DNA from 4 places in the Burkholderia theae genome. Region 1 is predicted to be linked to each of the others. Evidence: riboswitches for the same ligand, from Rfam matches in the RefSeq annotation. Region 1 holds a riboswitch; each other region holds the start of a gene.
What was found. A riboswitch is a leader RNA that binds a small molecule or an ion and turns the genes downstream of it on or off. The one in region 1 is predicted to bind cobalamin.

Region 1 (7,529 bases):
CACCGAACCGATGTTGACTATCCAGCCGGCGCCGCGTGCACGCATCAGCGGGATCGCGGCCTGCGCCAGTGCGAACGGAATGCGCAGGTAGTGTTCGATCGTCGTGTCGAACATCGTCATCGGCATCGCGTCGACGCATGCGTAGTCGGCCACGCCCGCGTTGTTGACGAGGATGTCGAGGCCGCCGGCCGCATCGACCGCGCGCCCGACGAGTGCATCGCGCTCGGCCGCGTTCGACAGGTCGGCCGCAAGCGCGATCGCGCGACCGCCGGCCTGTTCGATCAGCGCGACCGTTTCGGCGAGCGTGCCGGCGGTGCCGGCCGATTGCGTAAGGCTGCGCGCTGTGACGACGACGGTCGCGCCTTCGGACGCGAGGCGCTGCGCGATCGCGCGGCCGATGCCGCGGCTCGCGCCCGTCACGAGCGCGCACTTGCCGGCCAGGATCGGGGCTCGGGTGTCGGTCATTTTGTCTCCTGTGATTTGAGTGCGGGCCATTCAGCCGGCGATATCCGCAACGTGCAGCACGAGCTTGGTTTTCGCCTCGCCCGTTTGAACGAGATCGAGCGCCCGTGCCGCCTGTTCGAGCGGGAAACTGTCGAAGCGCGGCACGCGCAACGCGCGCCGGCCGAGGCGTTCGGCAATCGACGCGAGCGTGTTGCCGCTCGGCATCCGGCTGTAGGTCATCGCGGTGCGCAGCCCGCGCCGCGCGGCTTCAGCACCCGTCGCGGCCAACCGCTCGGCGTCGCCGGCCGCGAGCGTCATGATGTTCACCAGCGTGCCGCCCGGCGCGAGCAGGTCGAGTGCGTCGGGCAACGTGTCGCCGCCGACCGCGTCGAGCACGAGATCGACGCCGCAGGGCGCCCATGCACGCACCGCTGCCGCGATGTCCTGCGCGCGGTAGTCGATGCTCGCGGCCGCGCCCAGCGATTCGACCGTGTCGCGGTTGCGCGCGGAACACGTCGCCGCGACATGCGCACCGGCCTGCACAGCCAGCTGGATCGCAAACGTGCCGACCGCGCCCGCGCCGCCGTGCACCAGCACGGTCTGCCCCGCGCGCAGCCCGCCGTCGTCGAACAGGCCGGCCCATGCGGCCAGCGCGGGCGTCGGCGTGGCGGCCGCTTCCGCGAAGCTCACCGCGTCGGGCAGGCGCACGACCGAGTCGTGGCGCACCGCGACGTACTCCGCATACGCGCCCCAGCGCCCCGCGCCAACGTCGGTCTGCGCAAACACGCGCATGCCGGGCGCGAAGCCGTCGACGCCGTCGCCGACCGCTTCGACCACACCCGCCGCATCGAAACCGATCACGAACGGAAACGTGTACTGCATGAACGCGCCGAGATAACCTTCGCGGCATTTCCAGTCGGCGGGATTGACGCCCGCGTATGCAACGCGGATCAGCACGTCGCCGGGGCCCGGTTTCGGTGCGGGAACGTCGGCCAGCCGGAAAGCGTCGGAATGGCCGACTCGGTCGATCAGAAGGGCTCGCATTTTCGTGTCTCCAGGATTTTGGGCTGGCTCGTTGCGCAGTGCGCCGCGCGTCACGCCGCCGTGTCGGCCAGCAGGCTCGACGCGAGCGGACAGAACGCATGCGAGATCGCGTCGACCGTCCAGTCGGGGCTTTCGGCGTCGAACCGGCGGTCGACCCAGCCCCAGTGATACGGATGCATCAGGTATTCGCCGAGCAGATCGCCGACCTGCGCGAATTCCTGTTGCCATACGTGCGTCCATGCGCCGGGCGTCACGATCCGGCTCAGGCGCCAGTTGCGGATGCCACGCATGAACGCGGGCATCTGCAGCAATTCGTGCTCCAGCGACGCGACCTGCGCTTCGCTCACCTGCGGCCGCACGCGCAGCATCAGCGTGCGCCAGATGCCATCGCGCAACGCCGGTTCGCGCAGGCCGCCGCCGATCGCACGGCAGGCCGCGCCGTCGATGCGCTCGATGCCCGGCAGTCGAGCCAGCGCAGCGAAATCCGCTGCCGAATCGACCGCCCGTTCGTCGCGCAGCACGTCGAGCGTGTAATCGCCCGCGCCCCAGCTGCCTTCCAGATTGCGTGCGAGGGCCACACGGGTTGCGCCAGGCAACGCCTGCGCGGCGTCGCGCAATGCATGCTCGATTGCGCTGGCGTCGCGATCCACCGATACGAACACCTGTGCCGTGTCATGCCGCATGGTCGACCTCCGTCAGCGCGGGCAGCGGCGCATCGGCGTCCGTCATCACGTGGCGGCGGCGTGCGTCGCACAGCCCATCGACCGCTACCCAGAACGCGACCACGTCGCCATCGGTCAGCGCACGCATCCGGTAATAAGCCGGCGCATCGTCGACCTGCCACGTCAGCCACAACGTGCTGGGCTGCCCCGGCACCGCAACGGGCGGCGACACCCAGCGGCCGGCCGCCGTCAGCCCGCGCGCCGCGTGGCCCGGCAGATAGCGGTCGCGCAGCAGTGCGAGCACGTCGGGAATGCGCTCGGGTGCGAGCGTGATTTCATCTACGATCTGGATCATTCGCGTGTCGTCCGTGGTCGTTCGTGGCGGGATGCGTGGCCGGCCTACGCCGTTCCGGCGAGGCCGAAGGCGGCCGGCGTGACTAGCATTCTTGCGTGGCGACGGTTCACGGACCCCTACCGGCCCGCTCACCGGCCCCTGTCGCAACGATCAGAACGGGAGACACATGAAACAGCGCGCCATGCCGTCCAGTGGCCGGGTCCTGCCGGGCCTCGACGCGCGCCTGCTGAGCGAACTCACGCGCAGCGGCGCGCCGCCGCCCGACCGCGATGCGCAGCCGCGGCAAGATGCGACGGCGACGCGCGGCTTCGTCGCGCTCTACCGCGACGCGATCGAGCGGCTCGAGGCACAGGTCGCGCGCGGCAACGGCCATCCGCCGATGCGCAAGCAGGAAGTCGACCTGATGTGCCGCTGCCTGCTGAGCTGCGCGACGCTCGCCGACGCGATCCGCTGCGCGCGTGACTTCTGCGAGATGCTGACGCCGCGCGCCGGTGCGCTGTCGCTCTCGGTGCGCGACGCCCGCGCGACGTTCCGGATGGACTCGCTGCGCCGCACGCGCAGCCCGGCCGCATGCCTCGTCGACCTGACGGGGCTGCTCTGCTATCTGCAGCTGTTCGGCTGGCTGATCGGGCAGCCGCTGCGGCCGGACGAAGTCTGGCTCGGCCATCCGCGCCGTGACGACGCGATGCCGCTGCTCGGCTTGTTCAACGCGCCGGTCGACGTCGGACGGAAAACCTACGGCTTCTCGTTCGATGCGGCGCGGCTCGACAACCGCGTGATCCGGCAGCCGGGCGAGCTCGACGCGTTTCTCGTCGATTTCCCGTTTCGTCTGATCGATGCGGCACCGGCCGTCGTGTCCTGGGCGCAGCAGGTGCGCGGTTTTCTCGATGCGGCGCTCGCGCGCGAACAGGCGCTGCCGGCACTCGCGGAACTGGCCGCATGGCTCGGCGTCAGCGAAGCAACGCTGCGGCGCCGGCTCGCAACCGAAGGCAGCGGATATCACGTGCTGCGCGAGCAATGCCTGGCCGACGCGGCACGGCGATGCCTGCACGAGACGGACTGGCCGGTGACACGCGTGGCCGCGTTTCTCGGCTTCGGTGGCGAGGAGGCGTTCCGGCGTGCGTTCGTGCGCTGGACCGGCGTCGCGCCGAGCCGGTTCAGGCGCGAGCGTGCAGCCTCGAACCCACCTGTTTCGTCAGACATGAAACGCGGCGTCGGTGCATAAAAGAAAGGATTTCGAAAGTTTTTACCAGGCAATGACGTTTTTTCGCATCCCCGCGCGACCGAAGAATTGACGTGCCGGAGTGCGCGCCATTACGCTTGCGCGCTGATGGTTCCCGGAGACGGGATCAAAAGGGAACGCAGGAGAGGCAGCGCCTCGAATCTGCGGCTGCCCCCGCAACTGTGAGCGGCGAATTCGTGCCACTGCGCGCCACTGGGAAACCGGGAAGGCCGGCACGGATGACGACCCGCGAGCCAGGAGACCTGCCATCGACCCGAGGTCCAAGCAGCCGCACCGGGCGGGGTGTCCCGATGCGCCAAGCACCGCCATTGGCGGTCGCCCGTTGCATGGACGGCCCGACCTCAGGATCCTTCAGATGTCCTTCGTTCCCGAATCCGCTTCCCCGCCGGAAGCGTCGCACCGGCACGCTGTCGGCAGGCGTGGCCTGCGTGGCCTGCCCGCACGCATACGGCTTGCGCCATCGATCGCGCCCTCCGGCATGTTCCGCGCCTGCACCCGCGACGGCCCGCCGCGCTGCCCGGCCACGCGATGACCCAGGACAAAACCGGCCGGCCCTGCCCGCCCCCCGCACACGATCGCCGTACGCGCAACACGCTCACTCTCGCTGCCTCATGAACATCCGTTATCTGCTTGCCACGTCCGCCGCCACCGCGCTGCTCTCCCCGATCGCCCATGCCGCCGGCGACGCAGCGCTCCCGCAGCCGTCCCAGCCCGCGGAAGGCGCCGACCTGCCGACGATCAGCGTGACCGACACGCGGCACTTGCCCGAATCGTTCGACCGGCGTTATGCGTCGACGCAGGTGCTCACGCGCGAGGATCTCGACCGGCTGTCGCCGAGCGACCCGAGCATCACGCAAGCACTCGCGACGCTGCCGGGCGTCACCGTTTCGCAGAGCGGCGGCCCCGGCTCATCCTCGTCGGTCAGCATTCGCGGCTCGTCGGCCAGCCAGGTCGCCGTGTTCATCGACGGCATCCGAATCGGCTCGCCGACTACCGGCATCGCACCGTGGGCCGACCTGCCGACCGAAGCGTTCGAACGCGTCGAAGTGATTTCGGGCCCGGCCGCCGCGTCGTTCGGCGCCAATGCGATGGGCGGCGTCGTACAGCTCTTCACGCGCCGTGCGTCCAACCAGCCGAACCAGACCACCGTCTCGTTCGGCGGCGGCTCGAACAAGACGTTCGACACGCAGTTCCGCACGTCGGGCACCGTGCCGTCGACGGGGCCGCTTGCCGCGCTCGGCGGTCTTACCTATTCGCTCGGGCTGCACGACTACAACACGGCCGGCATCGATGCGACGCGGCCCTTCTTCTCCGGTCACGAGGCCGGCCGCAATCCGTATCACGCGCAGGATCTCGATGCGCGCCTCGGTTACGCGCGCGACAACTGGTCGATCTCGACGTTCGCGCTGTATCACCGCTCCGATCTGTCCTTCGACAACCTCGGTTATGCGAACCGCGAGCTCGATCACCAGCTGACGACCGGTGTCGCGTTCCATCTCGACATCACGCCCGACACGCAGTTCGACCAGTCCTTCGGTTATGCGAACGATCGCCAGTTCATCTACGCGGACAACCCGGCCCTCGCGACCGACCAGATCAATTCGCAACGCTTCAGCATCTCGACGTCGCTGACGCATCAGGAGCACGGGTTCCGCCTGTTCGGCCTGCCGCTGTCGGGCGAATCGAAGCTGGCCTACGACTTCACGCGCGAACAGGCGTTCCTGCCGATCGACATTCCCGGCGGCGTGCCGACGCGCAACGACTCCGCGTTCTCGCTGCATCAGTCGGCGACGCTCGGCAGCGTGACGATGTTCCTCGCGGGTCGCCACGAGATCATCGCCGGGCAATCCGTGAACACGGGCAACGCCGCGTTGTCGTGGGCGATCACGCCGGTCTATACGGCACGCGTGTCGTACGGCAATGCATTCCGCCTGCCGAGCTTCAACGACCTGTATTACCCCGGCTACGGCAATCCGAACCTCAGCCCGGAACGCAGCACGTCGGTCGAGGCCGCGATCGACGCGAACACGTCGTACGGCACGTTCACCGCCGCGCTCTACGACACGCGGGTCAACAACCTGGTCGCCTACAACCCGGCGACGTTCTCGCCGATCAACATCGGCCGCTCGCATATTCGCGGCATCGACCTGTCGTACAAGGGGACGATCGGCCGCTCGACGCCGGTGAGCGTCGCGGTCGGCATCCTGAATCCGCAGGACGAGACCAACCAGACCTGGCTCAACCGCCGGCCGCGCCAGACGGTCAGCCTCAACGTCGACCACACGTGGGACGAACTGCACCTGCATGCGCTGAGCACCGGCGCGTCGCTGCTCTACGGCGGTTCGACGTTCGACGACCCGGCCAACACGCAGTATCTGCCGTCGTACCTGACGGTGAGCCTGCGCGCGTCGTACCGGATCAATTCGCACCTGACGGTGTCGGCATCGCTGTCGAACCTGTTCGACCGGCAGTACATGACCGCGTACGGCTACAACACGCTCGGACGCACCGCGTTCGGCAAGGTCAGCTACACGTTCTGACCGCCCCGTGCATCGGCGCCTGCGTCACGGGCGCCGGTGCGTATCGGCGCATCCGGCGCGCGCGGGAAATTGACATCGGCATAAAAACTAATAGAATTAGTTTTTTGACTAACCCGCATAGCATCCGTCATGGCGCGTGCCGGCATTACCGTAGACAGGCTCGTCGAAGCCGGCGCGCAGCTCGCCGATGAAACCGGCTTCGAGCAGCTCACCGGGGCAGCGCTCGCGCGGCACTTCGACGTCAAGCTGGCCAGCCTGTACTCCCATATCCCGAGTTTCGACGATCTCAAGAGCCGGATCGCGCTGTTCGCGCTGAAGGAACTCGCCGAGCGCGCGACCGACGCATTGGCCGGCCGCACCGGCAAGGACGCGCTGGCCGCGCTCGCGAACGTCTATCGCGACTATGCGCGCGCGCACCCGGGCCGCTTTGCGGCCGCGCGCCATCCGGTGAGCGCCGAGCGCGCCGCCGAAAGCGCGGGCGGCCGGCTCGTCAGGATGACCTCGGCGGTGCTGCGCAGCTACGACATTCCGGAAACCGAACAGGCTCATGCGATCCGCCTGCTGGGCGGCTTCTTCATGGGCTACGTGACGCTCGAAAGTGCGGGCGGTTTCTCGCACGGCGCGCCGGATTCCGACACGTCGTGGTCGCGCAGTCTCGATGCGCTGGACGTGATGCTGCGTCACTGGCCTTCGGCCGCATGACGCATCGAACGGAAATCTCGCGATGAAAGACAAACCTGACGGCGTCGTCCTGCCGAGCCGTGTCGTTCCCTTCCCGACCTCGATCAGCGACGAAGCGCGCACCGCGCTGCAACGGCTGGTCGGCGACGACGGCGTGCCGCTGAACGCGCGGCACGTGATGCCGGCGCCGGACGATGTCGACGCCTGGCTGCGCGTGAAGGCGGCCACCGATGCGCACTACGCGGCCGCCGTCGAGCAGCTCGGCGGCTATCTGCGTTCGAGCGTGGCAACGATCCGGGCCGGCGACGCGGACGTGCATGTCGCAACGCCCGACGCACCGGCTTCCGGCGAATGCGCGTACATCGACCTGCATGGCGGCGCGCTGATCTTCGGCGGCGGCGCGGCGTGCCGGGCCGGCGCGCGGATGCAGGCCGACCGGCTCGGCATCCGCTGCTACGGTGTCGACTACCGCCTGCCGCCCGAGCATCCGTACCCGGCCGCGCTCGACGATTGCATCGCGGCGTATGCGTATGTGCTCGAACGCTTTGCGCCGGAAAACA
Region 2 (7,529 bases), on a different replicon from region 1:
GATCACCGCGACGACCGGCACGCCGAACGCGGCCGCGAGATCGGCGCTGCTCGGCGTCCCGTCGAACAGCCCCATCACGCCCTCGATCAGGATCAGGTCCGCATCGCGCGCGGCGTCGGCCAGCAGCGCGCGGCAGCCGGCCTCGCCGACCATCCCGAGGTCGAGCGCATGCACGGGCGCGCCGCTCGCGCGTTCGAGGAGCATCGGATCGAGAAAATCCGGCCCGGTCTTGAACACGCGCACGCGGCGGCCGAGCCGGCGGTGCAGCCGCGCGAGGCCGGCCGTCACCGACGTCTTGCCCTGGCCGGACGCGGGCGCGCTGACGAACAGCGCGGGGCAGGCCGGCACGCTCAGAACTCCACGCCGCGCTGCGCCTTCACGCCTTGCTCCTTGTACGGATGCTTGACGAGCCGCATTTCGGTGACGAGATCGGCCGCGTCGATCAGCGCATCGGGCGCGTGGCGCCCGGTGACGACGACGTGCACCGAGTCCGGGCGCGCGACGAGCGTCGCGAGCACCTCGTCGAGCGGCAGGTATTCGTACTTCAGCACGGTGTTCAGCTCATCGAGGATCACCATCCGGTAGTCGCCGCTTTCGATCATCCGGCGCGCCTCGTCCCAGCCCTTGCGCGCGGTCGCGATGTCGGCGTCGCGGTTCTGCGTGTTCCACGTATAGCCGTCGCCCATCGTCACGAAGTCGCATTCCGCGACGGCGCCGAGGAAGTCACGCTCGGACGTATGCAGCGCACCCTTGATGAACTGCACGACACCGAGCCGCATGCCGTGGCCGAGCACGCGCACGGCCATGCCGAACGCGGCCGTGCTCTTGCCCTTGCCGTTGCCGGTGTGGACCATCAGCAGGCCCTTTTCGTGGGTGGCGGCGGCCTGTTTCTTCTCGTGGCCGGCGCGGCGGCGTTCGGCCATCCGCTGATGGGATTCGGTATCGGTCTTCATCGGGAATCGTCCTGTCGAAAGCGAAACAAAGGGTTCAGAGCGGGCCGGCGAGCGCGACCGTCACGCCGTCCCGGATGGATTTGGGGCCGAGCAGCCGGCCATGCGGCGCCGCGAGCTGCGCGCACGGCTCGGCCACGCCCGCGACGCCGAAGCGCGCGAGCGCGGCATCCGACGGGCCGCTCGCGGCCAGTTCGGGACGGCTCGCGAGCCGCGCCGCGTCGAACCCGACGAGCGCCCAGCCGCGGCGCGCGCACAGCGTGCGCAGCGCACGGGCGTGCGCCTTGTCGGCAAGCGTCGCGACGACCGCCGGTTCGGCGTCCGGGTAAAGCGCCAGCGCCGCGCGGATCGCGGCGTCGAGTTGCGCGGCCGTCGTGCCCGCGCGAAAACCGACGCCGAGCGCGACGCGCATCATGCACCGCCGCCGAGCGCCGCACGCACCGCCGGATCGTCAGCGAGCGCCGCGACGCGGCCGATCACGACAATCGCTGGCGAACCGATGCCGGTCGCGCCGACCTGTTCGACAAGGGTGTCGAGCGTCGCGAGCACGTGCCGCTGCCCGGGACGCGTCGCATTCTCGATCGCCGCGCACGGCGTATCGCCGGGCAGGCCGCCGTCGCGCAGCGCCGCGGCAATCGTATCGAGCCGGCGGATGCCCATGTAGATCACGATCGTCATGCGCGTCGCCGCGAGCGCGCGCCAGTCGGGTTCGTCGGCGCCCGCGCCGTGGCCCGTGACGAAGATCACGCCCTGCGCGTCGCCGCGCTGCGTGACCGGAATGCCCAGTGCGGCCGGTGCGGCGATGCCCGCAGTGATGCCGTTCACGACCTCGACCGGAAAACCCGCCGCGCCGAGCGCGGCCAGTTCCTCGCCGCCGCGACCGAACACGAACGGATCGCCACCCTTGAGCCGCGCGACGCTGCGGCCCGCGCGCAGGTGCGCGAGCATCGCCGCGACGATCGCCTCCTGCGGCGTGGACGCATGGCCGCCGCGCTTGCCGACGTGCTCGATGTGCGCGTCGGCGCGCGCATGGCGCAGCACGTCGGGGTTCACGAGATCGTCGACGAGCAGCACGTCCGCCGCGCCGATCGCACGCACGGCCTTGAGCGTCAGCAGGTCGGCATCGCCGGGGCCGGCGCCGATGAGCCACGCGCGGCTCATCGCGCGCGGCACGGCGCGCACCGTGTCGAAACAGTGGAAAGGGGAAGGCGGGCGGCACATCGGCGGCCGGCAAACAGGCAAGACATGACGGATCGGGCGAAGCCCGCGCGAACGCGGGTGGAATGCGCACCCCATCCGTCCCCCGCGGATCGGGCGTTCGGCGAGCGTCGGGCTCGCCCCTTGCGTCGGCCGGTATCCGGGCTGGCCGCTTGCCAGGCCGCGGCCTTCCCGCCCGGTGAAGGGCAGTGGCATCGTGGGCGGCATGGGCGCGTGCGCGGGGAAGCGCGTCGCGCGGGCGGCGTACCGTTGCGGGGACAGCACAGGCCGGGCGGTCGTCCGCCTCCTGTTTCCCGTTTAACTGCATGCGCGGAATGCGCGTGCGAGCACCGAACGCGGCGCTACGATAGCACAGCGGTCCGCCCGCGCGAACCCGCCGCGCACGGCCTCCGGCGCGGCGCGCGGGCCGTGCGAAACCCGGCCCGGCGGCCCGCGTCGCCTTGACGCTCCCGCCCCCGACGCCTACACTCGCACGCGTTTTGGTGCTCGCGCGCGCCGCTCCGGCGCGCGCAGTTAAACGGGAAACAGGGAGCCTGCCTGCGTCGCAGTCGAGCCAACCTGTGCTGCCCCCGCAACGGTAAGCGAACGCATCGTGCCCGCCACGATGCAACGCCGCTTCGCCGCATGCCGCGCGCATGCGGACGACCGCCACTGGATGCCTTGCGCATCCGGGAAGGCGAAGCGGCGTGTTCGCCAGCCCGGATACCGGCCTAAACGTTGGGGTTCAGCGCCGCGGGGAGGCGGCGCATCGTCCACGGCCGCAGCGTGCCCGACACCCGAGCGTTTCCCGATTCCCGTCGTCCGGCCGCCCGCGCGAGCGCGCATGATCCGGCCCGATGGAGGGCGGGGCCGCACGGGGCCGCGCAGCGACGGCCGTGTTGGCATGCTTCATGTCGACCGTTCGCAAAGGAGCGTCATGCTCGATTCGCTGTTTCGCCTGTTCAACGACAGTTCATCCGGGCTGCGCGGCAAGATTGTCGCGATCTACGCACTGCTGATCGCCTTCAACGTCGGCGCGTGGGTCTGGGCATTCATCGCCTTCCACGGCCAGCCCGTGCTGCTCGGCACCGCGCTGCTCGCGTACGTGTTCGGGCTGCGCCACGCGGTCGACGCCGACCACATCGCGGCGATCGACAACGTGACGCGCAAGCTGATGCAGGAGGGCCGCAGCCCGCTCGGCGCGGGCCTGTTCTTCTCGCTCGGCCACTCGACGGTCGTGATCGTGATGTCGGCCGTGGTCGCGGCAACCGCCGCGTCGCTGTCGCGCTTCGACGGCATGCGCGAGCTGGGCGGCACGATCGGTACCTGCGTATCCGCGTTCTTCCTGCTGCTGCTCGCGGCCGCGAACCTGATGATCCTGGTTTCCGTGTATCGCACGTTTCGCGCGGTGAAGCGCGGCGAGCCGCTCGTCGAGGCGGATCTCGACCTGCTGATGAACCAGCGCGGCGTGCTCGCGCGCATCTTCCGCCCGCTGTTCCGGATCGTGTCGCGCAGCTGGCACCTGTATCCGGTCGGCTTCATGTTCGGCATCGGCTTCGACACCGCGACCGAGATCGCGCTGTTCGGCATCTCGGCCACGCAGGTGCAGGGCGGCCTGTCGTTCTGGTCGGTGATGGTGCTGCCCGCGCTGTTTACGGCCGGCATGACGCTCGTCGACACGACCGACGGCATCCTGATGATGGGTGCGTACCGCTGGGCGTACGTGCGGCCGATCCGCAAGATCTACTACAACATGACGATCACGTTCGTCTCGGTGCTGGTCGCGGCGCTGATCGGCGGCATCGAGGTGCTGGCGCTGCTCGCCGGCAAGCTGTCGCTGCAGGGCACCGTGTGGGACTTCGCGACGACGGCGGCCGCGCATTTCGGGATGCTCGGCTACGTCGTGATCGGGCTGTTCCTCGCGAGCTGGCTCGTGTCCGCCGCGATCTATCGCATCAAACGCTACGACGAGATCGATGTGACGATCTCTGCCTGAACCCCCATTCGACCCAGGACCCACCATGACCCTACGCAAGCTTCCCGTCACGATCGTCACGGGCTTTCTCGGCAGCGGCAAGACGACGCTGATGCGCCACATCCTGCAGCACGCCGAAGGCCGCCGCATCGCGGTGATCGTCAACGAATTCGGTGAACTCGGCATCGACGGCGAAATCCTCAAGGGTTGCGGCATCGGCTGCGACGACACGCAGGACGAAACGTCCGGCCAGCTTTACGAACTCGCAAACGGCTGCCTGTGCTGCACCGTGCAGGAAGAGTTCTATCCGGTGATGGAAGCGCTCGTCGAGCGGCGCGCGGACATCGACCACGTGCTGATCGAGACGTCGGGCCTCGCGCTGCCGAAGCCGCTCGTGCAGGCGTTCAACTGGCCGACGATCCGCAACAGCTTCACGGTCGACGCGGTCGTGACGGTCGTCGACGGGCCGGCCGCCGCGAGCGGCCAGTTCGCGGAAAACCCGCAGGCCGTCGACGCGCAACGCCGTGCGGACCCGAACCTCGACCACGAATCGCCGCTGCACGAGCTGTTCGCCGATCAGCTGTCGTCCGCCGATCTCGTGATCGTGAACAAGGCCGATCTCGTCGGCGACGCGCAGTTCGCGCAGATCGAAACCGCGATCCGCGACGAGATTCCGCCGCAGGTGAAGATCGTGCGCGCGACGCGCGGCGAGCTCGACCTCGCGATGCTGCTCGGGCTCGAATCGGCATCGGAAGACACGATCCACCTGCGTCACGACCATCACGGCTCGGCCGACGACGGAGATCACGATCACCACCACGACGATTTCGACTCGGTCGTCGTATCGGGCGACGCGGGCACGCGCGAAGCGACGATCGCCGCACTGCAGCGCGTGGTCGAGACGCACACGATCTATCGCGCGAAGGGTTTCGCCGCGCTGCCCGGCGCGCCGATGCGGCTCGTGATCCAGGGCGTCGGCCGCCGCTTCGACAGCTATTTCGACCGTCGCTGGCAGGACGGCGAAACGCGCGCGAGCCGCTTCGTGCTGATCGGCGAGGATCTCGACGCGGCCGCACTGCAGCGCGCGTTCGACGCCGCGTGCGCGGCCGAACCGCAACAGGCGTAACGCACGATGCATCTGCTGCGCACCACGCCGGGCGGCTTCGTCGACGATACGCAGGGCGTCGTCCGGATCGACCAGCAACCGGCCGACATCGTGATCCTGAGCTCGGCCGACACGACGCTGTCGCTGCTCGCGAGCGTCGTGCCGCAGCTGCCGGCCGGCTTTCCGAGCGTGCGGCTCGCGAACGTCACGTTCCTGCGGCAGCCGGCGTCGGTCGATTTCTATGTCGACGACGTGCTGCGCCACGCGAAGGCGGTCGTGATCGATCATCTCGGCGGCGAAGCGTACTGGCCGTACGGGATCGAGCAGGCCGTGTCGCTCGCGTCGAAGCGCGGGCAGCAGCTCGCGATGTTCTCGGGCGACCTGCAGGAAGACCCGAACCTCGTTGCGAAGAGCACGGTCGCGCCCGACCTGTGCCGGCTGTGGTGGCGCTACCTGCGCGAGGGTGGCGTGCACAACGCCGACGCGCTGCTGCGCAGCATCGCGTTCCACACGCTCGGCTTCGGCGACGAACCCGAGTTGCCGCGCCCGCTGCCGGCCGCCGCGCTGTATCACCCGGCGCGCGACCGCGCGAGCATCGACGACTGGCGGCCGCGCTGGACGCCCGGCGCGCCGGTCGTCGCGATCCTGTTCTATCGCGCGCACTGGCAGGCCGCGAACACCGCCGTGTTCGACGCGCTGGCCGACGCGCTCGCGCGGGAAGGGCTGAATCCGCTGCCGATCGCGGTGACGTCGCTCAAGGACGCGGTGAGCCGCGAGGTCATCACGCAGCTGTGCGACACGCACGACGTCGCGCTCGTGCTGAACACGACCGCGTTCGCGGCCGGCGCGATCGATGCGGCCGAGCCGGAAGTGCTCGCCGGCGACGCGCCGGTGCTGCAGGTGATCCTGTCCGGCGGCAATCGCGACGCATGGGTGGCCGACAACCAGGGCCTGCACGCGCGCGACATCGCGATGCACATCGCGCTGCCCGAGGTCGACGGGCGCATCGTCACGCGCGCGGTGAGCTTCAAGGGGCTCGCGTATCGCTGCCCGCACACCGAGGTCGACGTCGTGCGCTACCAGCCGGACGCCGAACGGATCGCGTTCGTCGCGGCGCTGGCGCGCGGCTGGTGCCGGCTGCGCACGCTGGACAACGCGAGCAAGCGCGTCGCGCTGATTCTCGCGAACTATCCGCAAAGCGAAGGGCGGATCGGCAACGGCGTCGGGCTCGACACGCCGGCATCCGCGTTGCGCGTGCTCGCTGCGCTGCGCGACGCGGGCTACGCGGTGGCCGACCTGCCGCCCGACGGCGACGCGCTGATCGCGCGGCTCACCGAAGGCGTGACCAACGACGCGGCCGTGCATGCATTGCGCCCGGCGTTCCAGAGTTTTGCACTGGCCGATTACGCCGCGCATTTCGCGCGGCTGCCGGCGGCCGTGCGCGACGCGCTGAACGCGCGCTGGGGGCCGCCCGAAACCGACCCGACGCTGCGGCAAGGGCGTTTCACGATCGCCGGCTGGCGCGCGGGCAACGTGTTCGTCGGCATCCAGCCGTCGCGCTCGCGCGGCGAAAACGACTACGCGAGCTACCACGACGCGGATCTGGTGCCGCCGCACGCGTATCTCGCGTTCTATTTCTGGCTGCGCGATGCATATCGCATCGACGCGGTCATCCACCTCGGCAAGCACGGCAACCTCGAATGGCTGCCGGGCAAGAGCGTCGCGCTGTCCGACGCGTGCTGGCCCGACCTGACGCTCGGGCCGCTGCCGCACCTGTATCCGTTCATCGTCAACGATCCGGGCGAGGGCAGCCAGGCGAAGCGGCGCGCACAGGCCGTGATCATCGATCACCTGATGCCGCCGCTCACGCGCGCGGAAAACTACGGCCCGCTGCAGGATCTCGAACGGCAGGTCGACGAATACTACGAGGCGCTGATGGTCGATGCGCGGCGCGCGAAGCTGCTACGCAAGACGATCCTCGCGACGATCGCCGAGCACCGGCTGCACGACGAGCTGAGCGTATCGCCGCCGCGCGACACCGGCGACGAGGATGCGCTGCTGACGCGCGTCGACGCCTGGCTGTGCGAGTTGAAGGAAGCGCAGATTCGCGACGGGCTGCACGTGTTCGGCGTATCGCCGGCCGACCGGCAGCGGCGCGACACGCTGCTCGCGCTCGCGCGTTTTCCAATTGGCGACGGCAAGGGCGTGCGTGCGGGGCTGATCGGCGCGCTCGCGCGCGATCTCGCGCTCGGCGACGACTTCGATCCGCTGTCGGCCGACTGGGCCGCACCGTGGGCTGGCC
Region 3 (7,529 bases), 1.4 Mb from region 1:
GTCGCGCACGAACGACCAGTTCAGGATCGTCACGGGGCCGGTCAGCATGCCCTTCATCGGCTTGTTCGTCAGCGACTGTGCATACGTGATCCATTCGACCGTCATCGCCTTCGGGCGGCTGATGTCGCCAAACAGGATCGGTGGCTTCACGCAGCGCGAACCGTACGACTGCACCCAGCCGAACTGGCTGAATGCGTAGCCGTCGAGCTGCTCGCCAAAATATTCGACCATGTCGTTACGCTCGGCTTCGCCGTGCACGAGCACGTCGAGTTCGAGCGATTCCTGCTCGCGCACGCTGCGTTCGATCTCCGCGCGCATCGCCGTGCGGTAACCCGCTTCGTCCAGCGTGCCGGCCTTGAACTGGCTGCGCGCCTGGCGGATTTCGACGGTCTGCGGGAACGAGCCGATCGTCGTCGTCGGGAAGGCCGGCAGGCTCAGTCGGGCCGACTGCTTCGGCGCGCGCTGCGCATAGGGGCTCACGCGATTGCCGAGCTGCGCGTCGATACGCGCGATCGCGGCCTTCACGACCGGGTTGTTCACCCGCGGCGAGCGGCGGCGCGAGTCGATCGCGGCGGCATTCGCGGCAAGCGCATCGGCCACTTGGTCGCGGCCTTCGTTCAGCGCGGTCGCGAGCACCTTCAGTTCGTCGAGCTTCTGCAGCGCAAACGCGAGCCACGAACGGATCTCCGCGTCGAGCTTCTCCTCGCTCGCGAGATCGACCGGCACGTGCAGCAGCGAGCACGACGGCGCGAGCCACAGGCGATCGCCGAGCTGCTTCGCGAGCGGTTCGAGCCAGTCGAGCGTCGCGTTCAGGTCCGTCTTCCAGATGTTGCGGCCGTTGATCGCGCCCACCGACAGCACGCGCCCGGCCGGCAGTTCGCGCACCAGCGCGTCGACTTCGTCGCGTGCATTGATCGCGTCGATATGCAGGCCGTCGACCGGCAGCGAGGCCGCGAGCGTCAGGTTGTCCTGAAGCTGCCCGAAGTAGGTGGCGAGCAGCACCTTGATGCGGCGCGTTTCCAGCGTCGCATAGGCGGTGCGGAATGCGTGCCGCCACTCGGCGTCGAGTTCCGTGACGAGAATCGGTTCGTCGATCTGCACCCATTCGACGCCTTGCGCGGTCAGCGTGTCGAGCAGCGCGCCGTACACGGGCAGCAGCTTCGGCAGCAGCGCGAGGCGATCGGAATCGTCCTTCGCCTTGCCGAGCCACAGGTACGTGACGGGACCGAGGATCACCGGCTTCACGGCCACGCCCTGCGCCTGCGCTTCCGCCAGTTGCTGGAGCAGGCGCGACGGGTCGAGCGAGAAGTTCGTGTCCGCGTGGAATTCCGGCACGATGTAGTGATAGTTCGTGTCGAACCACTTCGTCATTTCACCGGCCGAGACACCGCCGCAGCACGCGGCATGCTCTTCGGCCGACTGCGCCGACCGGCCGCGCGCGACGCGGAAATAGTTGTCGAGCACGTCGCCGTGGAAGCCCTGCACGCGCTTCGGCAGGTTGCCGAGCGTGAAGCTCATGTCGAGCACCTGGTCGTAGAACGCGAAGTCGCCGAGCGGCGCCAGGTCCAGATCGCGCTGGTCGTTCCAGTGGCGCTGGCGCAGCTGCGCGCCGAGCGCCTTCAGCTCGTCGCGCGACGATTCGCCTTTCCAGTAGCGTTCGAGACCGAACTTGAGTTCGCGCTTCGCGCCGATGCGCGGGAAACCGAGGTTGTGTGTGGTGACCATGACGCTGCCGTCCAGATGTAGTGAATGTCCGGCAGCCATGATAGGGATTTCAACACATGAAATAAAATGGCATTATTTCATTCATCCATTAAAATTGTTCATGCATCTGTCGGGTGAGCGATAACCATGCTGGAACGATTCCATCTCGTCGTGATTCGTGAAGTCGAGCGCCAGGGCTCGCTGACCGCGGCCGCCAACGCGCTGCACCTCACGCAATCGGCGCTCAGCCATACCGTCCGGAAAATCGAGCAGCAGCTCGGCACGCCGATCTGGGACCGGGAAGGTCGCGGCCTGCGGCTCACGCAGGGCGGGCAATATCTGCTGAAGCTGGCGAACCGGCTGCTGCCGCAGTTCGAGCTCGCCGAGGAGCGGATGAAGCAGTACGCGAAGGGCGAGCGCGGCACGCTGCGCATCGGGATGGAATGCCACCCGTGTTACCAGTGGCTGCTGAAGGTCGTGTCGCCTTATCTGTCGCGCTGGCCCGACGTCGACGTGGACGTGAAGCAGCGCTTCCAGTTCGGCGGCATCGGCGCGCTGTTCGGTTACGACATCGACGTGCTCGTCACGCCCGATCCGCTGAACAAGCCGGGTCTGCACTTCGTTCCCGTATTCGATTACGAGCAGGTGCTGGTGGTCGCTGACTCACACCGGTTCGCGAACGCCGACTACGTGACGCCCGCGCAATTGACGGACGAGATCCTGATCACCTACCCGGTCGAAACCGACCGGCTCGACATCTACAACCAGTTCCTGACGCCGGCCGGCATCGTGCCGAGGCGGCACAAGTCGATCGAGACGACCGACATCATGCTGCAGATGGTGGCGAGCGGGCGCGGCGTGGCCGCGCTGCCGAGATGGCTCGCCGACGAATACGCGGACCGCATGCCGGTCGTGCCGGTCAAGCTCGGCAAGAAGGGCATCGCGAAGCAGATCTTTCTCGGCATCCGCGAGGCGGACGCGGCGATCGACTATCTGGCCGCGTTCGTCGCGCTGGCGCGAGAATCGACGTGGAGCGCGCCGCGCATGATGCGCTAGGCGCGCCCGGTTGCAGGACGTGTCAGGCGGCGCGCATGCCGATGCGTTCGCCGCGCTCGACCCACGCGCCGAACAGCAGGCCGATCGTCGTCCACATGATCACCTGCATGCCGATCGCCGCGACGCGGAACTTCCACAGCACGGCGGCCGGGAAAGCGGCCGGCACCTCGTTGATCGACGGCAGCCCGAACTGCACCGCCGCGATGATCGCGACGAACACGAGCCCGGCGACGATCGACGCGTTCCATTGGCCGAGCTTCGCCAGCAGATGGCGGCGCACGCTGACCGAGAACACCATCGTCGCGATCGAGATCGCGATCATCAGGAAGAACAGGCCCGTGCGATAGCCGATCGTGTCGGGATCGCCGACCGACGGCGGATTGGCCGGGTACTTGAGGTTCGGCACGATCACGAGCGCGATGAACGCCGCCAGTGCGAGCCACGCGGCCAGCGGCCGCGCCGGGAGGCGGCCGCCGCGCCCGTACGCGAACGCGAAGACCAGCGAGAACAGCCCGCCGAATGCCGCACCGTAGGTCACGACACCGGTCAGCAGGCCAAGGCCGGCCTGCGTGTGACGACTGACCAGCTCGGGCTCCGGCGCATCGCCTTTGGCGGTGTCGAGCTTTTCTTCAAAGGAAATCGCCTGATCGACTTGCGGTTCGCCGACGATTTTCGCGAAACCGAACGTGAGGAGGCCCGCGGCGATGCCTGCGAGCATCCCGCGCATGAGCAGCTTTCCGACCATCGTGTTCTCCGCGTCAGTGGCAGGGAAAGCCGAGCAGATGGCGGCCGTCGTGGACGAATTCGTGAACGTACATACCCGGCACGAGCGACGTCGCGCCTTGTTCCGCGCCGACGAAATACAGGGCGAGCAGCAGGATCAGGCCGACGAACACGGCCCACGGCAACAGTTCACGGACGGGGATGGGTGCCGGCACGACGACCGGCTTCAGCACTGCTTCGCTCATGGATGCACCTCAGGGGAATCGCGCCCCGACAAATGTTGGATGGGTACGAAGGCAGGTCTGGCTTCCGGGATCGAGATTCCCCGGTTACAGTGGCGCGACCGCGCCGGAATTGCACCGGCTTCCGCGTTTCGTATCGGGCGGATTGTACGCGCGAAAGTCCGCGTGTTGAAGTGACGGCGTGCGAGCGACCGCACGTTCCGCCCGGCCCCTCCGACAACCGACATGACCCTGCATGCCTCGCTGCGCCTGATCGCACACGCATCGACCCGTGCGATGCGCACCGGCACGTTTCCCGACGACGATCCGCTCGACGCGCGCGGGCTCGCCGACGCCGCCGCATTGCGCGACCGGTGGGCGGGCGTCGCCGGCGCGATCGTGCTGTGCAGCCCCGCCCGCTGCGCGCGACAGACTGCCGATGCGCTCGGGCTGCGCGCCGACATCGATCACGCGCTGCGCGACATCGACTACGGCAACTGGCGCGGCCAGCGGCTGCACGATCTCGGCCGCGACTGTCCTGACGAATTGGGTGCATGGATCGGCGATCCGTCCGCATCGCCGCACGGCGGCGAATCGTTCGACGCAGCCATGCGGCGCGTCGGCACATGGTTGAACGCGCTGCAGCACGACCGCGACATCGTCGCGATCACGCATGCGGCGATCATTCGCGCGGCCGTCGCGCAGGCGCTGCGGATGGATTCCAGGGCCGCGACTCGCGTCGACGTCGCGCCGCTGTCATGCACGACATTCGCCGCATCGCCGCATGGATGGATGTTGATCGCGGATGTCGATCGGCGCGACACTGATGCGTAAGCCCCTGTCGTGCCGAGTTGCGTGCGCCATGTGGCCGAAGATGCGTGCCGGCGCTCGGCTTACATCGCTGTAAGACATGCCGTTCGTCATCCCGACTGTCATCAAACTGACTGCTGGCCGAAGCTAGGATCAGACGCGATTCCCCTACGAGATGCCGTCATGAATCAACCTGCTTCGTCCGCCTCGAACAATCCGGGCTCCGTCGAACGCACCCGGCAAGTCGGTTATGCCGTCTTCGTGCTGGTACTCGCGATCGGCGCCGTCTATATCGCCATGCACCTGATCGACGATCTGTCGTCGGTCCGCGAAGCGTCGCTGTTCCCGTACCTGATGCTCGGCGCCGCGCTGCTGATCGCGCTCGGCTTCGAATTCGTCAACGGGTTCCACGACACCGCGAACGCGGTCGCCACCGTGATCTACACGCACTCGCTGACGCCGAACGTCGCGGTGATCTGGTCCGGCATGTGGAACTTCCTCGGCGTGATGGTCTCGAGCGGCGCCGTCGCGTTCGGCATCCTGCAGTTGCTGCCGGTCGAGCTGATCCTGCAGGTCGGCAGCGGCTCGGGCTTCGCGATGGTGTTCGCGCTGCTGATCGCCGCGATCGTCTGGAACCTCGCGACCTGGTATTTCGGATTGCCGTCGTCGAGCTCGCATACGCTGATCGGGTCGATCATCGGCGTCGGGCTGATGAACCAGCTGATGCACGGGCCGTCCGGCACGAGCGGCGTCGACTGGGGCCAGGCGCTCGGCGTCGGCAAGTCGCTGCTGTTCTCGCCGATCGTCGGCTTCCTGTGCGCGTCGCTGCTGCTGCTCGTGCTGAAGGCCGTCGTGCGGATTCCGGAGCTGTACAAGGAGCCGCCGAAGGATCAGCCGCCGCCGTTCTGGATTCGCTGCCTGCTGATCCTGACCTGCACGGGCGTGTCGTTCGCACACGGTTCGAACGACGGGCAGAAAGGGATGGGCCTCATCATGTTGATCCTGATCGGCACGGTACCGACCGCGTATGCGCTGAACAAGGCCGTTACGCCGGCCGAATCGCAGACCTTCGTTGCGGTCGCGAACCAGGCGGCCGCAACGTTCGGGAAGTACACGAACGGCGTCGCGCCGTCCGCGAACCCGCGCGCCGACGTCGAACACTACGTGCAGCGCCGTGAGCTGACGCCGGCCGTGCTGCCGGCCGTGCAGCAGTTGTCCACGTCGCTCGCGACCGCGGTCGGCGCGTCGGGCTCGATGGCGGCCGTGCCGCAACGCGACGTCGACAACGTGCGAAACACGATGTATCTGGTGTCCGAAGCAATTCGCCTGATCGAGAAATCGGGACAACCCGCGTTCGCCGCCGACGACAAGCTCGCGATCGACAACTATCGCAAGCAGCTCGACCATGCGACCAAGTTCATTCCGACCTGGGTGAAGGTCGCCGTCGCGATCGCACTGGGTCTCGGCACGATGGTCGGCTGGAAGCGGATCGTCGTGACCGTCGGCGAGAAAATCGGCAAGCAGCATCTGACGTACGGACAGGGCGCGTCGGCCGAAGTCGTCGCGATGCTGACGATCGGCGCCGCAGACATGTACGGGCTGCCGGTGTCGACGACACACGTGCTGTCGTCGGGTGTCGCGGGCACGATGGCGGCGAACGGGTCCGGGTTGCAATGGAGCACGGTGCGCAGCCTCGTGCTCGCATGGGTGCTGACGCTGCCGGCGTCGATCGCGCTCGCGGGCGGGCTCTACTGGCTGTTCCGGTCGGTGGTCTGATCGGGGACGCTTTGGGTGGCCGGTGAGCGCCGGCCACCTGTAGTGGAAGGTTCGACTCTCGCTTCTCCGCTCCGACACGTCGCCGCATGCGGCGTGTCCGTGCCGCATCGCACGCCTCTCCCCCTTCCTTTTCCGAATTGGAGCGCAAGATCTGGAGCGCGCCGTCTCACGGACGTCGGTAGACTGGGTTCATCAACTTCCATCGTGGATTCAACCGTGCGCGGAACGCTTCCTAAGCATTCCACGCGACCGCACGGCACCACGTTGCTGACGAACCGAGGTAGCCCGTGAACATTGCCGATCTGCAACCTGCCGTCGAATCGCTGAACATCGCGCAACGTGTCGACGCAATCGACTGGACGACTGTCGATGCGGAACTCGATCGCCATGGATGCGCGCGTGTGCCAGGCCTGATCTCGGCGAGCGAGTGCGATGCGCTCGCATCGCTCTATCCGCGGGATGCGCTCTATCGTTCACGCGTCGTGATGGCGCGGCACGGATTCGGGCGCGGCGAATACAAGTATTTCGCGTACCCGCTGCCAGAGGTCGTCGCCGAGTTGCGCACGACGATCTACCCGCATCTCGCGCCTATCGCGAATCGCTGGAACAACGCGCTCGGGCTCGACGTCCGTTATCCGAACGACCACGCGACCTTCCTCGATCGCTGCCACGCGGCGGGACAAACACGGCCGACGCCGCTGATCCTTCAATACGGTCCCGAAGACTACAACTGCCTCCATCAGGACCTGTATGGCGAGCATGTCTTTCCACTCCAGGTCGCGATCCTGCTGTCGGCGCCGGGCCGCGATTTCACCGGTGGAGAGTTCGTGTTGACGGAACAGCGGCCACGCATGCAGTCGCGCGCGGAAGTGGTGCCGCTGACGCAAGGCGACGCGGTGATCTTCGCCGTGCACGGCCGGCCCGTGCAGGGAACGCGCGGCTTCTACCGCGTCAACCTGCGCCACGGCGTAAGCCGGATCCGCAGCGGCCACCGCCACACGGTCGGCATCATCTTCCACGACGCACAGTGACGGCAACCGGAACGAGCGCAACGCTATCGTGCCATTCGTCTCGCGGATGAATTCGCACAGGAAACACCGCGCGTCCGCTGCACCAATCGCGCGTTATCGTTCGGGGGTGGTGCGACCGGGCATCATCACGCGATCTGCTCACTCGTTCACAGTGGCCGATGACGGAGTTCGCTGCCCGTCAGGCCATCTTGGCCATGACGAACAGACG
Region 4 (7,529 bases), on a different replicon from region 1:
ACCGGCACGTCGAATCGCTGCGCGAGCCGCTCGGCGACCGACACGCATCGCGTCAGCGGGCTCGTCCAGATCCGTTCGGGCGACGGCGCGCCGAGCGCGGACAGATGCGCGAGCACGGCGTGCGCGCCGGCGTCGGCCGGCGCGGCGAGCGGCACGTCGCTGCGTCCATAGCAGACGCCCGGCTCGACGCCGACGGCCGGATGACGGATCAGGACGACGTCCATCCGAGCACCAACAGATAGATGGCCAGTTCGCTCAGTTGCTGCGCGAAGCCGAGACAGTCGCCCGTATAACCGCCGATCCGCTTCACGAAGTAGCGGGCGGCCCATGCGCGTACGAGCACGAGCGCGACACCTGCCGCGATGCCGGCACGCCAGTCGGGCCAGAACAGCCAAGGCAGCCCGAACACCGCCGCGATGCACGCCGCACGCACGCCCATCCGTTGCGCGACCGGTTTCGCCTTGCCTTCGGGCCGCACATAGTCGAGCGACATCAGCAGGCTCACGGCCGCCGCGCGGCTCGCCGCATGCGCGGCGATCATCGTCCAGGCGGCACGCAGCGGCGGCATGGCCGCGAGCGCCTGCCATTTCAGGCCGAGCGCGATCACGAGCGCGACCGCGCCGAACGTGCCGATCCGCGAGTCGTGCATGATGCGCAGCACGTCGTCGCGCGTATAACCACCACCGAACGCATCGCAACTGTCGGCGAGGCCGTCTTCGTGGAAGGCGCCGGTCGCGAGCAGCGTCGCGGCCATCGACAGCCCGACCGCGATCGACGCGGGCAGCACGCGCAGCGCGGCAAGATAGACGAGCGCGCCCCACGCGCCGACGCACGCGCCGACGAGCGGGAAATAGCGTGCGGCCTGGTCGAGATCGCCCGCCGCATAACCAATCGCGCGCGGCACGGGCACGCGCGTGAAATAGCCGAGCGCGACCAAGAAGTAGCGCAGTTCGGCACGCACGCCGCGCGCGCGCTCAGGCGTCACGATTGTCGACGCCGGCGGACTCGAAGCTCGCCATTTCACTGAGGGACGCCGCCGCCGCGCGCACGAGCGGCAGCGCGAGCGCCGCACCCGTGCCCTCGCCGAGCCGCAGGTCGAGCGCGAGCAGCGGCTTCGCGCCGAAATGCTCGAGCATGCGCCGGTGCCCGGCCTCGTGCGACGTATGCGAGAACACGCAGTAATCGCGCACGCCGGGCACGATACGCTCGGCGACGAGCAGCGCGGCCGTCGCGATGAAGCCATCGACGAGAATCGTCATCCGCTCGCTCGCGGCCGCGAGATACGCGCCCGTCATCATCGCGATCTCGAAGCCGCCGAACGTCGCGAGCACGTCGAGCGGCGCGATCGCGTGCGAGTGCTTGACGAGCGCGCGGCCGAGCACCGCGCGCTTGTGCGCGAGGCCCTGGTCGTCGAGGCCCGTGCCGCGCCCGACGCATGCGTCGATCGGCACGCTGAGCAGGCGGCTCATCAGGCACGCGGCCGACGACGTGTTGGCGATCCCCATCTCGCCGAAGCCGATCACGTTCGTGCCGAGCGATGCATGCAGGCGCACCCGCGCCGCACCGGCCGCGAGCGCCGTCATCGCCTCGTCGTGCGTCATCGCCGGCTCCGCCGCGAAGTTGCGCGTGCCGCGCGCGACCGGCAGCGACACCAGCCGGTCGGACAGCGGCAGCGGCGACGCCACGCCCGCATCGACGATCTCGAGCGTGCTCTGCGCGACGCCCGAAAACGCGTTGATCGCCGCACCGCCGGCCAGGAAGTTCGCGACCATCTGCGCGGTCACCGCTTGCGGATAAGGACTGACGCCCTCGGCCGCGATCCCGTGATCGCCGGCGAACACGATCATCACGGGGCGCTGCACGACCGGCCGCTCGGTGCGCTGGATCAGGCCGATCTGCAGCGCGATCGCCTCGAGCTGGCCAAGGCTGCCGGGCGGCTTGGTCTTGTGATCGATCACATGCTGCAGGCGCTTGCGCAGCGTTTCGTCGAGCGGCGCGATCGCGGGCGGGAAGTGGGTCGAATTCGTCATCGAAGAGCCGTGTCGTGGGTGCGGCCTGCGCCGCGCATCGGGAAAGGAAACGTCATTGTCGCTCGGGCCACGCCGGCAGCAGCGCGTCGCGGCCGTTCTCGCGGATCAGCACGAGCGGATAACCGAACGCGTCGCTCGCGCGTTCGGGCGTCAGCACATCGTGCACGGGGCCGGCCCACGCGTGGCCGCGGCCGTCGAGCAACAGCGCATGCGTCGCGAAACGCCGCGCGAGATTCAGGTCGTGGCACGAGAACAGCACCGTGCGCGGGCCTGCGTCGAGCCATGCGGCCAGCGCGGTCAGGCAATCGATCTGGTGATGCAGGTCGAGATGCGCGAGCGGCTCGTCGAGCAGCATCAGTGGCGCATCCTGGCACAGCGTCGCGGCCAGCGCGACCCGCTGCCGCTCGCCGCCCGACAGCGACAATACGTCGCGCGACGCAAGCGCGGTCAGGTCGAACGTCGCGAGCGCCTCGCGCGCGGCCGCGCGGTCGCCGTCGCGCTCCCAGCCCCAGCCACCGAGATACGGAAAGCGGTTGAGCAGCACGGTGTCGAACACGGTCGCGCTGAACGCGTCGTGCAATTGCTGCGGCATCAGCGCGCGGCGCTGCGCGAGTTGCGCGGGCGGCCACGCGGCGAGCGGCCGTCCGTCGATCTCGACATGCCCGCCGGCCGGCGGCTGCAGCCCCGCGAGCGTCGCGAGCAGCGTCGTCTTGCCCGCGCCGTTCGGCCCCGCGACGCACCAGATCTCGCCGGGGCGGAACGCCTGCGCGAGGCCGTCGAGCAGCGTGCGTGCACCGGCCTTCAGCGTCAGGTCGACGGTCGCACAGGTCAGGTCGCCGCCGCCAGCGTGCAATGCGGTATGCGTCATCGCATCGGTCTCCTCAGCAACATCCACAGGAACACCGGCACGCCGATCAACGCGGTCATCACGCCGACCGGCAGTTGCGCGGGCGCGATCGCAGTGCGCGCAAGCAGGTCGGCCGCCATCACGCCGCCGCCGCCCGCGAGCATCGCGGCCGGCAGCAGCATCCGCTGGTCGTTGCCGAACGCGAGCCGCAACGCGTGCGGCACGACGAGGCCGACGAAGCCGATCGTGCCGGCCGTCGTCACCGCGGCCGCGGCGGCCAGCGATGCGACGAGATAGATCCGCACGCGCAGCCGCGTGACGGGCACGCCGAGCGCAAGCGCGGTCGCGTCGCCGCGCAGCAGCACGTTCAGTTGCGGCGCGGCCGGCAGCGCGACGCATGCGCTCAGCAGCAGCGCGCCCCACGCGAACCACGGCGCCGTCACGCCGTTCAGGTCGCCCGTCAGCCAGAAGATGATGCCGCGCAGCCGTGCATCGGGCGCGAGCGACAGCAGCAACGTGACGAGCGCGCCCCACCCCGCCGCGATCACGACGCCCGTGAGCAGCAGCCGCGGCGACGCATCGCGCGAGTCGCCGCGCCACAGTTCGCGGCGCGCGAGACCGAGCACGAGCGCGACCGACACGAGCGAGCCGGCGAACGCCGACGCGTCGACGAGCCACCATGCGCCGCCCGCGATCATCGCGACGAGCGCGAAACCGGCCGCGCCGCCGGACACGCCGAGCACGTACGGTTCCGCAAGCGGATTGCGCAGCAGCACCTGCAGCAGCGCACCGGCAAGCGCGAGCAGCGCGCCGCACGCGAAACCCGCGAGCGCACGCGGCAGGCGCAGCGTACGGACGATGTCGGCGAACAACGCATCGCCGCCGTGCGGCACGAGCGACGCGAGCGCCTGCCACGGCGACATCGGCACGCTGCCGATCGACAACGACGCGATGAACAGCAACGCGACCACGGCGGCCAGCGTGGCCCAGATCGCGGCAGCGCGTGCGGCGCTCATGCCGCGCACGGCCGCGCGCATGACGCGCGGCGCATCCGCCGGCGGCTGCCGGCCGGGCATGACAGAAGCGTCGCGCGGACGATTGGGGTCAGCATCGAAGAGAATTCCGTGAAGCGTTGCGCACCCCGCTTCCCCGCGGGCCGCGCGTCACGAAGCCCGTGCGGGCTTCCCGTCTCGGCCGGTATCCGGGCTGGCGGCGTACCGGCTCGCCTTCCCGCGCGATGACGCGCAGTGGCCCGCGCCCGTGCGCGAAACCTTCACGCGGAACGCGCCCGAGCCGGCCTGCGTCACCAGACGCGGCCGCTTACCGTTGCGGGGGCAGCGCAGGTTGGCGGCTTCCTGGCGGAGCCCGCGCCCTGCTTCCCGTTTAACCGCGCGTTCACGCGCGAGCACCGAGGCGGCGCCAGTTTAGGAGCGGGTCGCGCGAGCGTCAAGGAAGCGTCCGGGAATGCAAAAAGACGCACCTATTCGCGACAAGAAGCAGGGGTGTTACGACTGGAAACGTTACAGATGTCGGATTGCGCGTTATTCCGCGCTAAAATGCTGGGTCTTTAGAGGACGCAGCAAATGCTCAACGAACTCGAAACCTTATCTCAAAATATTGGCCGTCTGATCTCGCTGAACAAGCGCTATCACTCGGAACGGCTCGCGCTCGAGGAGCAGGTCGCGCAATTGCGCGCGGAAGCGGACACGGTCCGCGCGGAACTCGCGCAACTGCGCGACGAACGCAATGCGCTCGCAGCCGAGCGCGACACGTTGTCGGCAAAGATCGACGACGCCCAGGTGAAACTGAACGCGATTCTCGAAAAGCTGCCGCGCTCGAAAAACGCGGAGCAAGCCGACAACCAGCTCGACCTGCTGGATGCGCAGGCGCGTACGGAAGGCGATGACGCGGCCAGCCACGGAGAACATGCATGAGCACCAAGCAGATCGAAGTCTCGATTCTCGGTCAGCCCTATCGGCTCGCCTGTTCGGCCGAGACCGAAGCGGCGCTGCTGGAGGCAGTCGCGCGCGTCGACGCCGAAATGTCGAAAATCCGCTCGAACAGCTCGGTACGCGGCACCGATCGCATCGCCGTCATGGCCGCGCTGTCGCTCGCATCGGAATTGCTGCGGCTGCAAACCAGCGTGCGGCACGGTGAAGCATTTCCGGCGGAGGAAATCCGTCGTACAATGCACCAGATGAACGAACAGCTCGGCGCGGTGCTCGCACAGCACGAGACGCAGTAAGGTTTGATCGATACGTCGATTCCCCTTGATCTCGGCGATCAACGGTGGTCAAATTGGCGCATCGAAATACAGTTCAGTCAGCTTCCCTGCCTGGTTCGCCAAGGTCATATATTCCTTGAACCAATGCCATGTGCACGGTTGCGGAAATTTGTAGCACGGGCGCGCGCGTCACTCTGTCTGATGTACCCGAAGTGCTGCTAACTGCGACCAATTCTGAACCTCAGGTTCAGGATGCCGGCCTAGCGGCCAAGGCGGGGGCCTATCCAACGGCATCGGGCACGTCCCGGTGCCGTTTCCTTTTGTAGCAGCCTTTTTCTGCGTCGATCACGATCCATGCAATACTGGCTGATGAAGTCCGAACCGGACGAAGCAAGCATCGACGATCTCGCTCACGCACCGCAGCGCTCGCTGCCGTGGACTGGCGTGCGCAACTATCAGGCGCGCAATTTCATGCGCGACACGATGAAGATCGGCGATGGTGTGCTGTTCTATCACTCGAGCTGCCCCGAGCCGGGCATCGCGGGCCTCGCCGAAGTGTCGTCGACGCCCTACCCCGATCCCACGCAGTTCGATCCGAAAAGCCCCTATTACGACCCGAAGTCGACGCAGGAAGCACCACGCTGGCTGCTCGTCGACGTGCGCTACGTGAAAAAATCGGCGCTCGTGCCGCTCGCCGCGCTGCGCGAACACGACGAGCTCGCCGACATGCGCGTGCTCGCCCGCGGCAACCGGCTGTCGATCACGCCCGTCACGCGCGCCGAATGGCGGTTCATCACCGAAAAGCTGATGAAGTAGGCGCACGCAGCAGGCGCCCGCCAAACGTCAAATCTGGTCAGTACACGTCGCCACAACGGAACTCGCGCCGCTTTCGCGCGGCCTAAGCAACCGCTGTCGGCCGATCGGGCCGGCTGTTGTTTTTTTTGTCGCGCGGTACGCCCGCGTCGCGCACGCGTCATCCGCCTGCGCGCCCTCGCACAAGGAGTCCAACAATGACCAAGAAATCCGCACTCGCGCTGTCGCTCGCCCTCGCCGCCGCCATTCCCGTCGCGCTGACGCTCGCGTCGCCCGCCGCGCATGCACAAACGGCGAACCCGCACTTTCCGGAGCCGGCAGGCGTGCTGTCGCTTTCGTCGCAGGCCAGTGCCGACGTGCCGCAGGACATCATCCACATCACGCTGTTCTACGAGCAGCAGGCAAAGGACCCGGGCAGCCTGACGTCCGCGCTGAACCAGCGCGCCGACGCGGCACTGTCGCAGGCGAAGGGCGTATCGGGCGTCACCGCGCACACGGGTGCATTCTCCGTGTATCCGAGCACCGATCGCGACGGGAAGATTTCCGCATGGCGCGGCCGTACCGAGGTCGCGCTCGAATCGCGCGATTTCGCTGCGGCGTCGAAGCTTGCGGGCCAGTTGTCGAACCTGATGCAGGTCGCGAACGTCGAGTTCTCGCTGTCGCCCGAAGCGCAGCGCACGGCCGAGCAGAAGCTCACGACCGAAGCGATCAAGTCGTTCCGCGCCCGCGCGGACGAAGCCGCGAAGGCATTCGGCTACAGCAGCTATACGATTCGCGACGTGAACGTCGGCAGCGGCCGCAACGTGCAGCCGTACCCGCGCATGATGGCGATGGCCGCGGCGCCGATGGACAGCGCGAAGATGAGCGCGCCGATCGCAGTCGAAGGCGGCAAGGCCACCGTGTCGGTCACCGTCAACGGCTCGGTGCAGATGAAGTAACGCGCATCGCGCAGTTGCTGGATACGAAAACGCCGGCCCGAGGGCCGGCGTTTTTCATTGGCATGCGGCATGGTGCCGATGCACGCGCCGCTCGCGCGTGCATCGATACGCATCACGCAGCGGCATGCGCCGCGCGACGGCGATACGCCCAGACCATCAGCGCAACGCCCGCGAGGATCATCGGCAGCGACAGCCACTGCCCCATCGACAGGCCGAGCGCAAGCAGGCCGAGGAAGTCGTCGGGCTCGCGCGCGAACTCGACCGTGAAGCGTGCGAGGCCATAGCCGATCAGGAACAGTGCGGACACGGCGCCCATCGGCCGCGACTTGCGCGAGAAGAAGAACAGCGCGAAGAACAGCACGATGCCTTCGAGCGCGATTTCATAGAGCTGCGAAGGATGGCGCGGCAGCATCTGGTATTGCATGAACACGTCGGCGAGATGCCACTTCTCGACGAGTGCGGGATGCTTCGGCAGCCATGCCGCGTCGTCGCGCATCGCGCCCGGGAACAGCATCGCCCACGGCGCCGTCGGATCGGTCACGCGGCCCCACAGCTCGCCGTTGATGAAGTTGCCGAGCCGCCCGGCCGCCAGCCCCGTCGGCACCATCGGCGCGACGAAATCGGTGACCTGCAGCCAGTGGCGCTTGCGTTGCCACGCGAACAGCACCATCGCGAGC

Region 2: linked by a shared signal. The riboswitch ahead of ACN22W_RS08995 (HoxN/HupN/NixA family nickel/cobalt transporter) and the one ahead of ACN22W_RS22625 (TonB-dependent receptor domain-containing protein) in region 1 are both predicted to bind cobalamin.
Region 3: linked by a shared signal. The riboswitch ahead of ACN22W_RS32045 (CbtB domain-containing protein) and the one ahead of ACN22W_RS22625 (TonB-dependent receptor domain-containing protein) in region 1 are both predicted to bind cobalamin.
Region 4: linked by a shared signal. The riboswitch ahead of ACN22W_RS13675 (FecCD family ABC transporter permease) and the one ahead of ACN22W_RS22625 (TonB-dependent receptor domain-containing protein) in region 1 are both predicted to bind cobalamin.

Annotation. Positions count from the first base shown of each region.
Region 1 covers NZ_CP183462.1:1,146,754-1,154,282, forward strand. The annotation lists gene ACN22W_RS22600 (SDR family NAD(P)-dependent oxidoreductase) at 1-465, opposite strand, end outside; gene ACN22W_RS22605 (NADP-dependent oxidoreductase) at 496-1,488, opposite strand; gene ACN22W_RS22610 (Dabb family protein) at 1,539-2,171, opposite strand; gene ACN22W_RS22615 (hypothetical protein) at 2,161-2,505, opposite strand; gene ACN22W_RS22620 (AraC family transcriptional regulator ligand-binding domain-containing protein) at 2,672-3,730, shown strand; cobalamin riboswitch at 3,820-4,013, shown strand; gene ACN22W_RS22625 (TonB-dependent receptor domain-containing protein) at 4,360-6,288, shown strand; gene ACN22W_RS22630 (TetR/AcrR family transcriptional regulator) at 6,418-6,990, shown strand; gene ACN22W_RS22635 (alpha/beta hydrolase) at 7,013-7,529, shown strand, end outside.
Region 2 covers NZ_CP183461.1:1,924,526-1,932,054, forward strand. The annotation lists gene ACN22W_RS08975 (cobyrinate a,c-diamide synthase) at 1-348, opposite strand, end outside; gene cobO (cob(I)yrinic acid a,c-diamide adenosyltransferase) at 351-953, opposite strand; gene ACN22W_RS08985 (cobalamin biosynthesis protein) at 988-1,365, opposite strand; gene cobA (uroporphyrinogen-III C-methyltransferase) at 1,362-2,171, opposite strand; cobalamin riboswitch at 2,281-2,517, opposite strand; cobalamin riboswitch at 2,632-2,897, shown strand; gene ACN22W_RS08995 (HoxN/HupN/NixA family nickel/cobalt transporter) at 3,085-4,143, shown strand; gene cobW (cobalamin biosynthesis protein CobW) at 4,169-5,248, shown strand; gene cobN (cobaltochelatase subunit CobN) at 5,255-7,529, shown strand, end outside.
Region 3 covers NZ_CP183462.1:3,211,272-3,218,800, reverse strand. The annotation lists gene metE (5-methyltetrahydropteroyltriglutamate--homocysteine S-methyltransferase) at 1-1,725, opposite strand, end outside; gene ACN22W_RS32055 (LysR family transcriptional regulator) at 1,852-2,760, shown strand; gene ACN22W_RS32050 (CbtA family protein) at 2,783-3,505, opposite strand; gene ACN22W_RS32045 (CbtB domain-containing protein) at 3,519-3,728, opposite strand; cobalamin riboswitch at 3,761-3,897, opposite strand; gene ACN22W_RS32040 (histidine phosphatase family protein) at 3,951-4,538, shown strand; gene ACN22W_RS32035 (inorganic phosphate transporter) at 4,698-6,290, shown strand; gene ACN22W_RS32030 (2OG-Fe(II) oxygenase) at 6,578-7,321, shown strand.
Region 4 covers NZ_CP183461.1:2,891,268-2,898,796, forward strand. The annotation lists gene cobC (alpha-ribazole phosphatase) at 1-224, opposite strand, end outside; gene ACN22W_RS13660 (adenosylcobinamide-GDP ribazoletransferase) at 209-985, opposite strand; gene cobT (nicotinate-nucleotide--dimethylbenzimidazole phosphoribosyltransferase) at 975-2,030, opposite strand; gene ACN22W_RS13670 (ABC transporter ATP-binding protein) at 2,083-2,898, opposite strand; gene ACN22W_RS13675 (FecCD family ABC transporter permease) at 2,895-3,893, opposite strand; cobalamin riboswitch at 4,052-4,305, opposite strand; gene ACN22W_RS13680 (ATPase) at 4,461-4,811, shown strand; gene ACN22W_RS13685 (cell division protein ZapA) at 4,808-5,122, shown strand; RNA gene ssrS (6S RNA) at 5,203-5,384, shown strand; gene ACN22W_RS13695 (EVE domain-containing protein) at 5,456-5,917, shown strand; gene ACN22W_RS13700 (SIMPL domain-containing protein) at 6,112-6,852, shown strand; gene lgt (prolipoprotein diacylglyceryl transferase) at 6,965-7,529, opposite strand, start outside.